DNA from 2 places in the Pseudomonas sp. Q1-7 genome. Region 1 is predicted to be linked to the other one. Evidence: predicted binding sites of a transcription regulator. Region 1 holds the regulator's gene; the other holds the start of a gene.

Region 1 (7,165 bases):
CCAGCCCCCCTTCGAAGAAGGTACCGGCGCGCCCGTGGGTGTAGTCGATCACCTGATGCGGTACCACCAGGTGGCCGCTGCCCATGGCTGGATGGATGCCTCCCACGGCATTCACCGCGATCACCGCCTGAGCACCAGCGTGCTTGAGGGCCCAGAGGTTGGCACGGTAGTTCACCTGATGTGGCGCGATCCGGTGGGGGTGGCCGTGGCGGGCCAGGAACAGCACATCGTGCCCAGCGTATTCGCCGTGGACGATGCCGGCCGACGGCGCGCCGTAGGGCGTCTCAGGGTTGAGCAGGGCTTTCATGCTCAGGCCATCGAGCTGGGTCAGGCCTGTACCACCAATGATGGCGTAGACGGTCATTTCGGTTCCTCAATCGATCAACTGGGCTTCGCGCAGGGCTGCAACGGCCTGCAGCCAGCGGGGATCCTGGCGGTACTCAGTACCGGGGAAGGCGCGCCGGCGCATCCTCGCCAGGCTGGCCGGGGGCTTGGCGCCCAGGCGCTGCAGACGCGCGAGAGCCAGCTCGGCGGCGGCGCGGTCGTTACACACCAATCCCATGTCGCAACCGGCGCTCAGTGCCGCCTCGATACGTTCGGCGGCATCGCCAACGACATGGGCGCCGGCCATGGACAGGTCATCACTGAAGATGACACCGGAGAATTTCAATTCGCCGCGCAGGATATCCTGCAGCCAACGGCGGGAGAACCCGGCCGGCTGATTGTCCACCTGCGGGTATATCACGTGGGCCGGCATCATACCGTCCAGCTCGGAAGCCAGACGCGCGAAGGGCACCAGGTCGCTCAGGCGGATCTGCTCCAGACTGCGCTCGTCGGTGGGAATCGCCACATGGGAATCGGCCTCCGCCCAACCATGGCCAGGGAAGTGCTTGCCGGTGGCAGCCATGCCCGCCTGGCGCAGGCCACGAATGAAGGCACCGGCCAGGCGCGCTGCGCGCTCCGGGTCGCCCTCGAAGGCGCGACTACCGACCACCGCGCTGCGCTGGTGGTCGAGGTCCAGCACCGGGGCGAAGCTGATATCCAGCCCCACGGCCAGCACTTCGGTCGCCATCAACCAGCCGCACTGCTCGGCCAGTTGCTCGGCATTGTCGTTGTCCGCCAGCGCTCGCATCGCCGGCAGCCGCAGGAACCCCTGGCGCAGGCGCTGTACGCGACCACCTTCCTGGTCGACGGCAAGAATCAGGTCCGGACGAACGGCACGGATGGATGAGCAGAGCTCGCGCACCTGACGCGGGCTCTCGATATTGCGGGCGAAGATGATCAAGCCGGCAACTTCCGGCTGACGGAGGATCTGCCGATCCTCGGCGGTCAGCCAGGTGCCACCGATATCCAGCATCAGGGAACCTTGCATGAAAAATCCTTAAGAGAGGGATGCCATCGCCCAAGCCGGGCAAGGCGCTTCGTCGATGCGCACCGCACAGTGGACGGGCACGCGCTCGAAGAGTTCCAGCACATCGGTATTGCGCAGACGAATGCACCCATGGGAACGGGGTACGCCCATGGGCTCGGTGTCCGGCGTGCCGTGCAAGTAGATGTAGCGACGGAAGCTGTCGACCGCCCCAAGGCGATTGCGGCCGGGTTCGCAGCCGCTCAGCCAGAGGATGCGACTGAGGATCCAGTCGCGCCCCGGGAAGCGCTCGTGCAACTCGGGATCCCAGACTTCACCAGTCCAGCGCCGGCCACGCAGTACCGCCCCTAGGGGCAGGCCGTCACCAATTCGCGCACGAACCTGATGCAGCCCACGGGGCGTGCAATTGGAACCATTGGTTTCGCCGGGACCGTTCAGGGCGGTGGAAACCGGCATGCGCAGCACCAGACGCCCTTCGGCGAACCCGTAGAGCTGTTGGTCGGCAATGGAAATATGCAGCAGATCGAGGTTTTGCATGGGCCGCAAGCTTAGCCGATCGGCTCGCCCGAGCCCATATGGTTTTAAGCCTTGGCTGGTGCCACCGGGGCCTTGCTGCGAGGTTTCAGCACCGCAGCGGCCAGCGTCTCGTCGGTGACGCCGGTTTCAGCGCGCATACCGGCCGCCAGGAAAGGCACCATCAGGCGCATCACCTGCTCGATGGAGGTGTTCACGCCGAAATCATTCTCCGCCATGGCGCGCAGCGCCTTGATGCCCGACATGCTGAAAGCCGCCGCGCCGAGCATGAAATGTACGCGCCAAAACAGCTCCAGAGGCGGCACCTTGGGCGCCGACTCGTTGACCAGCAGCATATAACGACGGAAAACCTTGCCGTAAACCTCTTCCAGGTACTTGCGCAAGTGGCCCTGGCTCTGACTGAATGCAAGTCCGAGCAGACGCATGAAGATCGACAGGTCATTGCCGCTACGCGGTTTTACCGCCAGGGCCTGCTCGACGAGCATTTCCAGCAGTTCTTCGAGGCTGGCCTTGCTCTCGGCCTTGGCTTGGCGACGGTCCAGTTCGCGCTCCAGGCTCTGGCAGAACGGACCGAGAAAGCGCGAGAACACGGCCTGGATCAGCGCCTTCTTCGAGCCGAAGTGATAGTTCACCGCAGCCAGGTTGACTCCTGCCTTGCTGGTGATCAGGCGCAACGAGGTCTCGGCGAAGCCTTTTTCCGCGAACAGCTGTTCCGCAGCATCCAGAATGCGTTCAACGGTTTCCGACTGGGCCATGGCTCCTCCGCCTGACAAACACTTGTTTGAAACATACGTTTCAGCCGGTCAGCTTGTCAAGCCGTACACGCCACCATCCGACGCAACGGTCACCCTCCCAGCCGCCCGATCACGGGAAGCCTCACCTGCTCATAACCCTTCCCGCTTTCCAACCATTCCAGAAAACAAGCATTGCCAAGACTGGATCACTGTATATAATCCCAGTCACTGTATATAAAAACAGAGCGCCGCCATGCTGAAACTGACGCCCCGCCAAGCCGAGATTCTCGCATTCATCAAGCGCTGCCTTGAAGACAACGGGTTTCCTCCGACCCGGGCAGAAATTGCCCAGGAACTTGGCTTCAAGTCGCCCAACGCCGCCGAAGAGCACCTCAAGGCCCTGGCTCGCAAGGGCGCCATCGAAATGACGCCCGGCGCCTCCCGTGGCATCCGCATTCCCGGTTTCGAACCCGGGAACAATGAAGACGACGGCCTGCCGGTGATTGGCCGGGTCGCCGCCGGCGCGCCCATTCTCGCCCAGCAGAACATCGAAGAATCCTGCCGAATAAACCCCGACTTCTTCCACCCCCGCGCCGACTACCTGCTGCGCGTTCGCGGCATGTCCATGAAGGACATCGGTATCTACGATGGCGACCTGCTCGCCGTGCACAGTACCCGCGAGGCCCGCAATGGCCAAGTGGTAGTAGCTCGCCTGGGCGATGAAGTCACCGTCAAGCGCTTCAAGCGCGAGGGCGACAAGGTCTGGCTGATTGCCGAGAACCCCGAGTTCGCCCCCATTGAGGTGAGCTTGGAAAAGCAGGACCTGGTGATAGAAGGTTTGAGTGTCGGCGTGATCCGCCGTTAAAGGAGGCTTTATGCAGTTCCCGCAGTCGCTTGGCCGGTCACAGCTCCCCCTGTTCCACGACGCCATCCTGGCCAATCCCGTAGTGCCGATGCTGACCGATGTCGTGGAAGAACCCGGCCCAGAGGAACCGGAAGCCTTCAGCGAGCTCTCGCTGCGCGGTGCCACCAGCCACTGCCGGAACTTGCTGGCCTCGGTGCTGCGGGAACTGAGCGAAGAACAGGATGCCCGCTGGCTGACTTTGATTGGCGCCCCTGCAGGCCTGACCCGCGACTGGCTGCGCGAATCCGGCCTCAACCGCGAGCGCATCCTGCTCCTGCAACCGCGCGGCGAGCAGAGCGCACTGGAACTCGCATGCGAAGCGTTGCGCCTGGGCCGCAGTCATACGGTGGTCAGTTGGCTGCAACTGGGACAAAAAGCCAAACGCCAACTGGCACAAGCCGCACGCCAGGGCAGCGCCCAGAGCCTGAACATTCAACTGGGCTGAAAAGCAACGGCCCCAGGTGAACACCCAGGGCCGATGACATCAGACGGTAACCGAATCAACGGAAGATTCGGCTCCACACTTCAATGCAGAACGCGTGGTCCGTCGTGATGATCCATATCGCCCTCGGCCAGTCGACCGGCCATCTGCACGCCGACATTCAGCATGGCCTTGGCGACTTCCAGGTGATGCCCCTGGAGAAAGGCTTTGGCATCGGAGGAGAAGTCCAGCGTCACCAACGCCTCCTCGTCATCAGCCCGACGCAGGATAATGCGCCCGTCGGGTAGCTCGACAATTTCCAGAAAGGACGTAGGCATAGGCTTATCTCTCCACGAAAGGCGGCCATTGTACCAGCCAGCCGCCAGCACGCCCTAGTCCGTCGATCAAATCAGCATTCGCTGAGGGTTTCGCGGAAGCGCAAGGCCAGGGATTTCAGATTCTGCCGCCAGGACTCCAGGACCTCCCGCGACAACGGCTCCACCTCCTCTTCCACGCTGACGGCGGTGATCAGCGGCAAGGTCGGATCGACCTTGGCCTGCTTCGGCGCCTGGGGCGGCATGAACAAGGCACCGTATGCAGCCAGCAGCTCGGCCAGCCAGGTCTCCCCCTGCTGTGCCAGCTCGACCAACTCGGCCAGCTCCGGACTCGGTGCCGCCGCCAGCACCTCAGGTGTCAGCAACAACTCGACGCGTGGTGCGCTCGCCTCGGGAAGGCGGTAGTAACCGGCGATCTCATGGCACAGACCGAGCAGCGCACCATAAAGATGGAACAGCGACGCCTCGCGCTCGGATTGCGCCAGCGCCTGGGCATTCATCGCCCTGCCCTCTTCCGCCTTGCGCCAGGACTCCAGTGACAGGCCGGCGAAGAAGAGTTTCTGGTTGGTGCGGGTATACAGCTCATGGGCCATGACGGCGCCCTCCACAAGTGACTCCGGCAGTATATGCGCGCCCGCGGTGGGGCGCGCTGCAGTCGGTCAGCGCTTGTCCTCGACCTTCCACTTGCCGCCGTCGTAGAAGGCGCGCCAACCAGTGGGCTTGCCGTCGACCTCGGTCTGCACGTACTGCTCCTTGGTCTTGCGGCTGAAGCGGATCACAGCCGGACGCCCTTCGGGGTCCTTCTTCGGGGCATCGAGCAGGTAGTGGTATTTGGCATCCAGCTCATCCTTGTGTGGAATCAGTTCCTGCACCAGCGGCGCGCGGGTCTCGCGGTTCTTCGGGAACTGGCTGGCGGCCAGGAACAGGCCGGAAGCGCCATCGCGCAATACATAGATATCATCGACCTTCTCGCACTTCAGCTCGGGCATGCGAATCGGGTCGATCTTCGGCGGCGCCGCCTCGCCACTCTTCAGCAGCTTGCGGGTGTTCTTGCAGCTGGCGTTGGTACAGCCGAAGAACTTGCCGAAGCGGCCCGTCTTGAGCTGCATCTCGCTCCCGCACTTGTCGCATTCCAGGCTCGGACCTTCGTAGCCTTTGATGCGGTATTGGCCCTGCTCGATTTCGTAGCCGGAACAATCCGGGTTGTTGCCGCAAATGTGCAGCTTGCGGGTTTCGTCCAGCAGGTAAGCATCCATTGCGGTGGCGCAGATGGGGCAGCGGTGTTTGCTGCGTAACACGCGGGACTCGGACTCTCCCTCGTCATCGGCAGCGATCTCGTCACCCGGCACCAGATTGATGGTGGCCTTGCATCGCTCTTTCGGTGGCAGGCTATAGCCCGAGCACCCGAGAAACACGCCGGTGGACGCGGTACGGATCATCATCGGACGAGCGCATTCGCGGCAGGGGATATCAGTCAGGGTCGGCTGGTTGGCACGCATACCCTTGTCGGCACCCTCAGCCAGCTCCAGCTTCTTTCTGAAGTCACCGTAGAACTCATCCAGCAGGTGTTTCCAGTCCCGCTCACCCTGGGCGACATCGTCCAGGTGCTCTTCCATGCCGGCGGTGAAGCCGTAGTCCATCAGGTTGGCGAAGCTCTCATTCAGACGTTCGGTGACGATGTCGCCCATCTTCTCCGCATAGAAACGGCGGTTGTGCACCGTAACGTAGCCACGCTCCTGAATGGTGGAAATGATCGCCGCGTAGGTGGATGGGCGACCGATGCCGCGCTTTTCCAGCTCCTTGACCAGACTGGCCTCGGAATAACGAGCCGGCGGCTTGGTGAAGTGCTGGCTGGGGTCGAGCTTGAGCAGCTTGAGCAGTTCACCTTCGCGCATTTCCGGCAGCACGTCGTCTTCGCCCGGCCTGGTCTGCTGCGGCAGAACACGGGTGTAGCCATCGAACTTGAGGATGCGGCCCTTGGCGCGCAGCTCGAATGCGCCCGCGTTGACACTGACGCTGGTGGACAGGTATTCGGCCGGCGGCATCTGGCAGGCCACGAACTGGCGCCAGATCAGGTCGTACAGGCGCTCAGCATCACGCTCCATGCCGGACAGTTGGTTTGGGCGCAGGTTGACGTCGGACGGGCGAATCGCCTCGTGAGCCTCCTGAGCACCTTCCTTGCTGGAATAGACATTGGGCTTGGACGGCAGGTACTTCTGGCCAAACTCGCCCTCGATGAAGCCGCGCACCATGGAAATGGCGTCGGCCGAGAGGTTGGTCGAGTCGGTACGCATATAAGTGATGTAGCCGGCCTCGTAGAGACGCTGAGCCATCATCATGGTCTTCTTCACCCCGAAGCCCAGGCGATTGCTCGCGGCCTGCTGCAGGGTAGAGGTAATGAAGGGCGCGGACGGACGGCTGGATGTCGGCTTATCCTCGCGCTTGGCCACTGTGTAGCTGGAAGCCTTGAGCTTTTCCAGGGCTGCCATGGCCTGGGCTTCGTTCAGCGGCTTGAAGGCTTCGCCGTTCTCGCGAGCCACCTCGAAACGCACCTTGGCGTCCTTGGCCGTTCCCAGGTCGGCATGCACTTCCCAATATTCTTCCGGCACGAAGGCTCGGATCTCGCGCTCGCGCTCCACCACCAATTTGACCGCCACGGACTGTACACGCCCGGCGGACAGGCCACGGGCGATCTTCTGCCACAGCAGCGGCGAAACCATGTAGCCCACCACACGGTCGAGGAAACGACGGGCCTGCTGAGCGTTGACGCGGTTGATATCGAGGTCGCCGGGCTGGGAGAAGGCTTCCTGGATGGCCTTCTTGGTAATTTCGTTGAACACCACACGCTTGTAACGGCTGTCATCACCC
Region 2 (7,165 bases), 2.5 Mb from region 1:
CCCGGAACAGAAAGCCGGAACCAGGACGCATCAGCCCCGCACCGACTTCCAGTCCATCGTTAGAGATCGCCGAAGAAGCGCTTCATACCCTCGAACCAACTGCTGGCCTTGGGCGAGTGAGAACCATCGCTCTGCAGCGTCTTGCGGAACTCATCGAGCAGCTCGCGCTGGCGCTTGTCCAGGTTGACCGGCGTTTCCACCACCACCCGACACATCAGATCACCGGCACCCCCGCCACGCACCGGGGCCACACCCTTGCCGCGCAGACGGAACAGCTTGCCGGTCTGGGTCGCTTCCGGAATCTTCAGCTTGACCCGGCCATCCAGGGTCGGCACTTCCAGCTCACCGCCCAGCGCCGCATCCGCGAAACTGATCGGCACCTCGCAGTAAAGATGCTTGCCGTCGCGCTGGAAGATCGGGTGCTCACGCACATTGACCACCACATAGAGGTCGCCCGACGGACCACCCAGAGCACCGGCCTCGCCCTCTCCGGACAGACGGATGCGGTCGCCGGTATCGACACCGGCCGGCACCTTCACCGACAGGGTCTTGTGCTCTTCCACACGCCCCTGGCCATGACAGCTGCCACAGGGGTCGCTGATCATCTTGCCGCTGCCGTGGCAGCGCGGGCAGGTCTGCTGCACCGAGAAGAAGCCCTGCTGCATGCGCACCTGGCCGATGCCGCCGCACGTGGTACAGGTAACCGGACTGGTGCCTTTCTTGGCGCCCGAGCCATCGCAGGTCTTGCAGTTGACCAGGGTCGGCACCCGGATGGTCACGGTGGTGCCGCGCACCGCCTCTTCCAGGTCCAGCTCCAGGGTGTAACGCAGGTCGCTGCCACGCTGCGGACCACCGCGCTGGCCGCCACGCTGGCCGCCGAAGAAATCGCTGAACACATCGCCGAAGATGTCGGAGAAGCTGGCCCCACCGAAGCCGGCTCCAGCGCCCGCGCCCATCTGCGGATCGACGCCGGCATGGCCGTACTGGTCGTAAGCCGCGCGCTTGCTGGCGTCGGAAAGGATTTCGTAGGCCTCGTTGGCTTCCTTGAACTTCTCTTCCGCCACCTTATCGCCCGGATTGCGGTCCGGATGGTGTTTCATCGCCAGGCGGCGATAGGCCTTCTTCAGCTCAGCCTCGCTGGCCCCCCGCTCGACACCGAGGATTTCGTAAAAGTCACGTTTAGCCATAGTTTTCTGCACTCTAGAATTCATCAGCCCCAGACACGCCAACGCGGGAGCAAGCTCCCGCGTGGCGGATCAGGCGTACGGGGCGCTTAGCCCCGCACGCCGGGACGGAAGCAAGCGTGACACTTACTTGTTTTCCTTGACCTCTTCGAACTCGGCGTCGACGGCATCGTCGCCAGCCTTGTCCGCGTCGGATGCCTGCGGCTGCTCGCCAGCCTGGGCCTGGTCGGCGTACATCTTCTGCGCCAGCGGAGTGGAAGCCTGGGACAGGGCATTCATCTTGGCCTCGATATCGGCCTTGTCGTCACCCTTCACGGCCACTTCCAACTCGCCAAGCGCCTTCTCGATGGCCGCCTTCTCCTCGGCGGTGGCCTTGTCGCCAGCCTCGGTGAGCATCTTGCGGGTGGCATGGACCAGCGCATCGCCCTGGTTGCGGGCAGCGGCCAGCTCTTCGAACTTGCGGTCTTCCTCGGCATTGGCCTCGGCGTCGCGCACCATCTGCTGGATCTCTTCCTCGGACAGGCCGGAGTTGGCCTTGATCACGATGGACTGCTGCTTGCCGGTGGCCTTGTCCTTGGCGGACACGTGCAGAATGCCGTTGGCGTCGATATCGAAGGTCACTTCGATCTGCGGCACACCGCGCGGCGCCGGCGGAATCTCGGCCAGGTCGAACTTGCCCAGGGACTTGTTCTGCCCGGCCTGCTTGCGCTCACCCTGCAGCACGTGAATGGTCACGGCGGACTGGTTGTCGTCGGCGGTGGAGAACACCTGGGACTTCTTGGTCGGGATGGTGGTGTTCTTCTCGATCAGCGCGGTCATCACGCCACCCAGGGTCTCGATACCCAGAGTCAGCGGGGAAACGTCGAGCAGCAGCACGTCCTTCACGTCGCCGGCCAGTACGGCACCCTGGATGGCGGCACCGATAGCAACGGCTTCGTCCGGGTTCACGTCCTTGCGCGGCTCCTTGCCGAAGAAGTCGGCCACCTGCTTCTGCACCAGCGGCATACGGGTCTGGCCGCCGACCAGGATCACTTCCTGAATGTCGGACACGTCCAGGCCGGCGTCCTTCAGGGCGATGCGGCAAGGCTCGATGGTACGGGCCACCAGGTCTTCCACCAGGGCTTCCAGCTTCGCGCGGGAAATCTTCACGTTCAGGTGCTTCGGACCGGTCTGGTCTGCAGTGATATACGGCAGGTTGACGTCGGTCTGCTGGCTGGAGGACAGCTCGATCTTGGCCTTCTCGGCGGCTTCCTTCAGGCGCTGCATGGCCAGGGGGTCGCCCTTGAGGTCCATGCCGGACTCTTTCTTGAACTCGTCGACGAGGTAGTCGATCAGGCGCAGGTCGAAGTCCTCACCACCGAGGAAGGTGTCGCCGTTGGTGGCCAGCACTTCGAACTGGTGTTCGCCGTCGACTTCGGCGATCTCGATCACCGACACGTCGAAGGTACCGCCGCCCAGGTCATAGACGATCACGGTGTGGTCGCCCTTGGCCTTGTCCATGCCGTAGGCCAGCGCGGCCGCGGTCGGCTCGTTGATGATGCGCTTGACGTCCAGGCCGGCGATGCGACCGGCGTCCTTGGTAGCCTGGCGCTGGCTGTCGTTGAAGTAGGCCGGAACGGTGATCACCGCTTCGGTCACCGGCTCGCCGAGGTAGTCTTCGGCGGTCTTCTTCATCTTCTTCAGCACTTCCGCGGAAATCTGCGGCGGCGCCATCTTGTTACCCTTCACCTCCACCCAGGCGTCACCGTTGTCGGCCTTGGCGATCTTGTAGGGAACCATCTTGATGTCTTTCTGCACGACGTCTTCTTCGAAGCGGCGACCGATCAGGCGCTTCACGGCGTACAGGGTGTTCTGCGGGTTGGTGACCGCCTGACGCTTGGCGGATTGGCCCACCAGGGTCTCGCCGTCGTTGGTGTAGGCGATGATGGACGGCGTGGTGCGAGCGCCTTCGGCGTTCTCGATCACCTTGACGTTGCCGTTTTCCAGGATGGCCACGCAGGAGTTGGTGGTTCCCAGGTCGATACCGATGATTTTGCCCATATTCTCTCTCCCGAAACTTTGGATTCTCCGTGGCCTCGCTTCACGGACCACGGCAGCACATAAACGCTTGATCTAACAGATGGGGGCCCGAGCCCCGATTTCAAGCCTGCTCGTCGATCGACGGCGGCGTGGCACTCGGAGCCTTGCTGACCACCACCATGGCGGGGCGCAGCAGACGTCCATTGAGCAGATATCCCTTCTGGAACACCTTGAGTACGCTGCCCGGCTCGACATGGGTGCTCTCTTCCATGGCCATGGCCTGGTGGTGCTCGGGATTGAAGGGCGCGCCGTGGGGGTCGACGACCTCCAACTGATAACGCTTGAGGGTGTCGTGGAACAGCTTGAGGGTCAGCTCCATGCCTTCGCGCACCGGCTTGATCGCCTCATCGGTGTCGCTGGACAGTTCCAGGCCACGCTCCAGGCTGTCGACCACCGGCAGCAGGTCGTTGGCGAACTTCTCCAGGGCGAACTTGTGCGCTTTCTCCACGTCCTGCTCGGCGCGGCGACGGATGTTCTGCAGCTCGGCGGCCACACGCAGCGACTGATCCTGGGCCGCGGCCAGCTGCTCCTCCAGCACCTGAACGCGGGCGGCGAGGTCTTCGCCGGATGCGGTGTCGGCAGCAGGGTTCGCTTCGGGGGTCTGGTTATCCAGGGTCTGTTCGTCGGCCATGCCTTCCTCCTCATAAAAGACAGCTGCGGGCAAAGACCCGCTGATATGTCCGCCTATATGGGGCCGCCGTTTTGTCGCTTCAAGGGGGAGGGGCGATTGTCAGCCAGAAAACAAACACTGTATAAATACACAGCCAACTCAGCGCGGGAGTCGCACCATGCTGGTACACCTGTCGATCCATAACTACGCCATCGTCGAGCACCTGGACCTGGAACTCGAGGGCGGCATGTCCGTGATCACCGGCGAGACCGGCGCCGGCAAGTCGATCATGCTCGACGCCCTCGGCCTGACGCTGGGCGATCGCGCCGACAGCGGCGTGGTACGCCCCGGCGCCGACAAGGCCGACATCCTCGCCAGCTTCGACATCAGCCGCATCGCCGAAGCCCGCGACTGGCTGGCCGAACGCGACCTAGAACAGGACGGTCCCTGCCTCCTGCGCCGGGTGATAACTGCCGAAGGCCGCTCCCGCGCCTATATAAATGGAACCCCCTGCCCGCTCGGCGACCTGAAGAGCCTCGGCGAGCTGCTGATCGACATCCACGGCCAGCACGAGCACCAATCCCTGCTAAAGGCCGACCCCCATCGCCGCCTGCTGGACGAATTCGCCGGAGCCAGCGAACTCGCCCGCCAGGTGCAACTGGCCGCCCAGCGCTGGCGGCAAACCCGCCAGGAACTGGAGCGCCTGTCCCGCGCCGGGGATGAACAGCGCGCTCGCCACCAGTTGCTTACCTACCAGCTGGACGAACTGGAAAACCTCGCCCTGGGCGAGAACGAACTGGCGCAACTGGAACAGGAACACAAGAACCTGGCCAACGCCGAAAGCCTGTTGGCGGCCTGCCGCCAGGTGATCGACATGTGCAGCGAAAGCGACGCCGGCAACGTGCTCAGCGCCCTGACTGCCAGCCTCAACCGCCTGACCGCCTTCCACGCCCAGCCCGGCGCCCTGGCCGAGGCGGTGAACCTGCTCTCCAGTGCCCAGATTCAGGTGGAAGAAGCCATGGGCGAGCTGAACCGTTTCCTCGACCACTTCGATGCCGACCCCGAACGCCAGCAGGCACTGGAAGAGCGCCTCGACGCCATCTACACCCTGGCACGCAAGCACCGAGTGCAGCCCAATGACCTGGGGGAACTGCAACAGCGCCTGCTGGACGAACTGGAAGCCCTCAACGCCGATGACGAGGCCGCCGACCGGCTCGCCGAGGAACTCGCCGCCTACGAACGCCACTATCAGGAGAAGGCCGCGGAACTGAGCCGACTACGCGGCGTGGCCGCCGACCAACTGGCGGCCGGGGTGGAAACCGAGATGCAGCGCCTGGGCATGCCCGGAGGGCGATTCAGCATCCAGCTGCACACCAGCCAAACCGCCGAACCCCAGCAGCAAGGCCTGGAGCTGGTGGAATTTCTGGTCAGTGCGAACCCCGGCCAACCGCTCAAGGCACTGGCCAAGGTTGCCTCGGGCGGCGAGCTATCCCGTATCAGCCTGGCCATCCAGGTGATTACCGCGCAGACCTCGCGCGTCCCCACCCTGGTGTTCGACGAGGTGGATGTTGGCATCGGCGGCCCTACCGCCGAAGTGGTGGGCCAGTTGCTGCGGCGCCTTGGCGAACGCGGCCAGGTGCTGACCGTCACCCACCTCCCGCAGGTCGCCGCCCAGGGCCATCACCATCTCTTCGTGCACAAGGAACGCGGCACCCTGGAAACCCGCACAGCGGTCGCCAAGCTGCAGGAAACGCCACGCATCGAAGAGATCGCGCGAATGCTGGGCGGAGTGGACCTGACCGAGGAATCCCTGGCCCACGCCAGGAAAATGGTCACCAGCGCCCAGAACTGATTCGGCCTGAAATGAAAAAGGCGACCTGCGGGTCGCCTTTTCTTTCGCGCGTAGCGCTTACTTCTTCTTGCGGATGTAGAGCACCAGATTGTGGTCTACCAGCTCGTAGCCGCGCTCCTTGACGATCTCCTTCTGGCGCTTCTCGATTTCCGGGTCGAAGAACTCGATCACCTCACCGGTATCGACGCACACCATGTGGTCATGATGGCCGCTGTCAGCCAGTTCGAACACCGCATGGCCGCCGTCGAAGTTGTGGCGCACCACCAGACCTGCCGCCTCGAACTGGGTCAGGACCCGGTAGACAGTGGCCAGACCGACGTCTTCGCCGGCTTCCATCAGGGCCTTGTAAACGTCCTCCGCGCTCATATGGCGTTGCTCGGTGGAGTCGAGCATCTGGAGGATCTTGACCCGAGGCAAGGTCACCTTCAGGCCGGCTTTACGCAGTTCGTTGTTTTCAACCATGGTCAGCTTTCTCGAGGAATGCGGCTTTCGCAGCTTCCCTTAATGCAGGTATGATCGGGACTTTTGATGCCCAGCCAAGATAGTGGAAGTCTCCCCTTGATGCAAAACACCAAGCTCCTGCTGACCAGCCTCTCCTTCGCAGGCTTGCTCGCACTCGCCGGTTGCTCGTTTCCCGGGGTCTACAAAATCGATATCCAGCAGGGCAACGTCGTGACGCAGGACATGATAGACCAGTTGAAGCCCGGAATGACCCGGCGTCAAGTGCGGTTTATCATGGGTAACCCGCTGATCACCGACACCTTCCACGCCAAGCGTTGGGACTACCTCTACAGCATCCAGCCGGGTGGCGGCCAACGCCTCCAGGAACGCGTCAGCCTGATGTTCGACAACAACGACCAACTGATTGGTCTGGCGGGCGACTTCATGCCCGGCGTGAGCCGCGACGAGGCGATCCTCGGCAGCGAAGGCACCACCCAGGTCAAGCCGGAACAGCCGCAAGAGCAGCCCAAGGCGGAAGAACCCGCCGCGCCGAGCTCCCTCCTGGAGAAGATCCAGCAGGAAGTGGACAGCGCAGAACCGGTGCCGGTACCGATTCCGGAGCCGCTGGAAACCTCGCCGCAATAAGCAGGCGGCAATGAAAAGCCCGGGCTGGTCCCGGGCTTTTTCATGGGCGGGAATCAGGCGTCCCGCTCGCCCCCACGGGCCTGGGCAGCCTTTGCCGCACGTTGCTTGCGCACTTCCTTGGGATCAGCAATCAATGGCCGGTAGATTTCCACCCGGTCACCCTCCTCCAGCAGACGCTCTTCAGGCCGGGGCAGCGCCCTGCCGAAAATGCCCAGCGGGCAGGTGGCCAGGTCCAGTTCCGGGAAGTGCGCCCCCATCCCGGAGCACAGCGCAGCCTCACGAGCATTGATGCCCTTACGGACGACGACGCGCAGCACCTTCTGACAGTTGGCCAGCGCATAGACCACTTCGACC

Evidence for each region. The regulator LexA, encoded in region 1, represses DNA repair genes until DNA is damaged. The targets are predictions, from matches to a motif close to CTGTNTNNNNANACAG.
Region 2: the regulator LexA is predicted to act here: its motif matches at 4,012-4,027, upstream of recN (DNA repair protein RecN).

What each region holds. Positions count from the first base shown of each region.
Region 1 is NZ_CP116304.1:2,478,051-2,485,215, reverse strand. It holds gene PJW05_RS11430 (S-methyl-5'-thioinosine phosphorylase) at 1-364, opposite strand, end outside; gene nagZ (beta-N-acetylhexosaminidase) at 374-1,372, opposite strand; gene PJW05_RS11420 (L,D-transpeptidase) at 1,382-1,906, opposite strand; gene PJW05_RS11415 (TetR/AcrR family transcriptional regulator) at 1,951-2,658, opposite strand; gene lexA (transcriptional repressor LexA) at 2,891-3,502, shown strand; gene sulA (SOS-induced cell division inhibitor SulA) at 3,513-3,986, shown strand; gene PJW05_RS11400 (hypothetical protein) at 4,067-4,300, opposite strand; gene PJW05_RS11395 (DUF6586 family protein) at 4,372-4,890, opposite strand; gene topA (type I DNA topoisomerase) at 4,957-7,165, opposite strand, start outside.
Region 2 is NZ_CP116304.1:4,956,387-4,963,551, forward strand. It holds gene dnaJ (molecular chaperone DnaJ) at 60-1,187, opposite strand; gene dnaK (molecular chaperone DnaK) at 1,311-3,224, opposite strand; gene grpE (nucleotide exchange factor GrpE) at 3,325-3,894, opposite strand; gene recN (DNA repair protein RecN) at 4,052-5,725, shown strand; gene fur (ferric iron uptake transcriptional regulator) at 5,783-6,187, opposite strand; gene PJW05_RS23000 (outer membrane protein assembly factor BamE) at 6,287-6,811, shown strand; gene PJW05_RS23005 (RnfH family protein) at 6,865-7,165, opposite strand, start outside.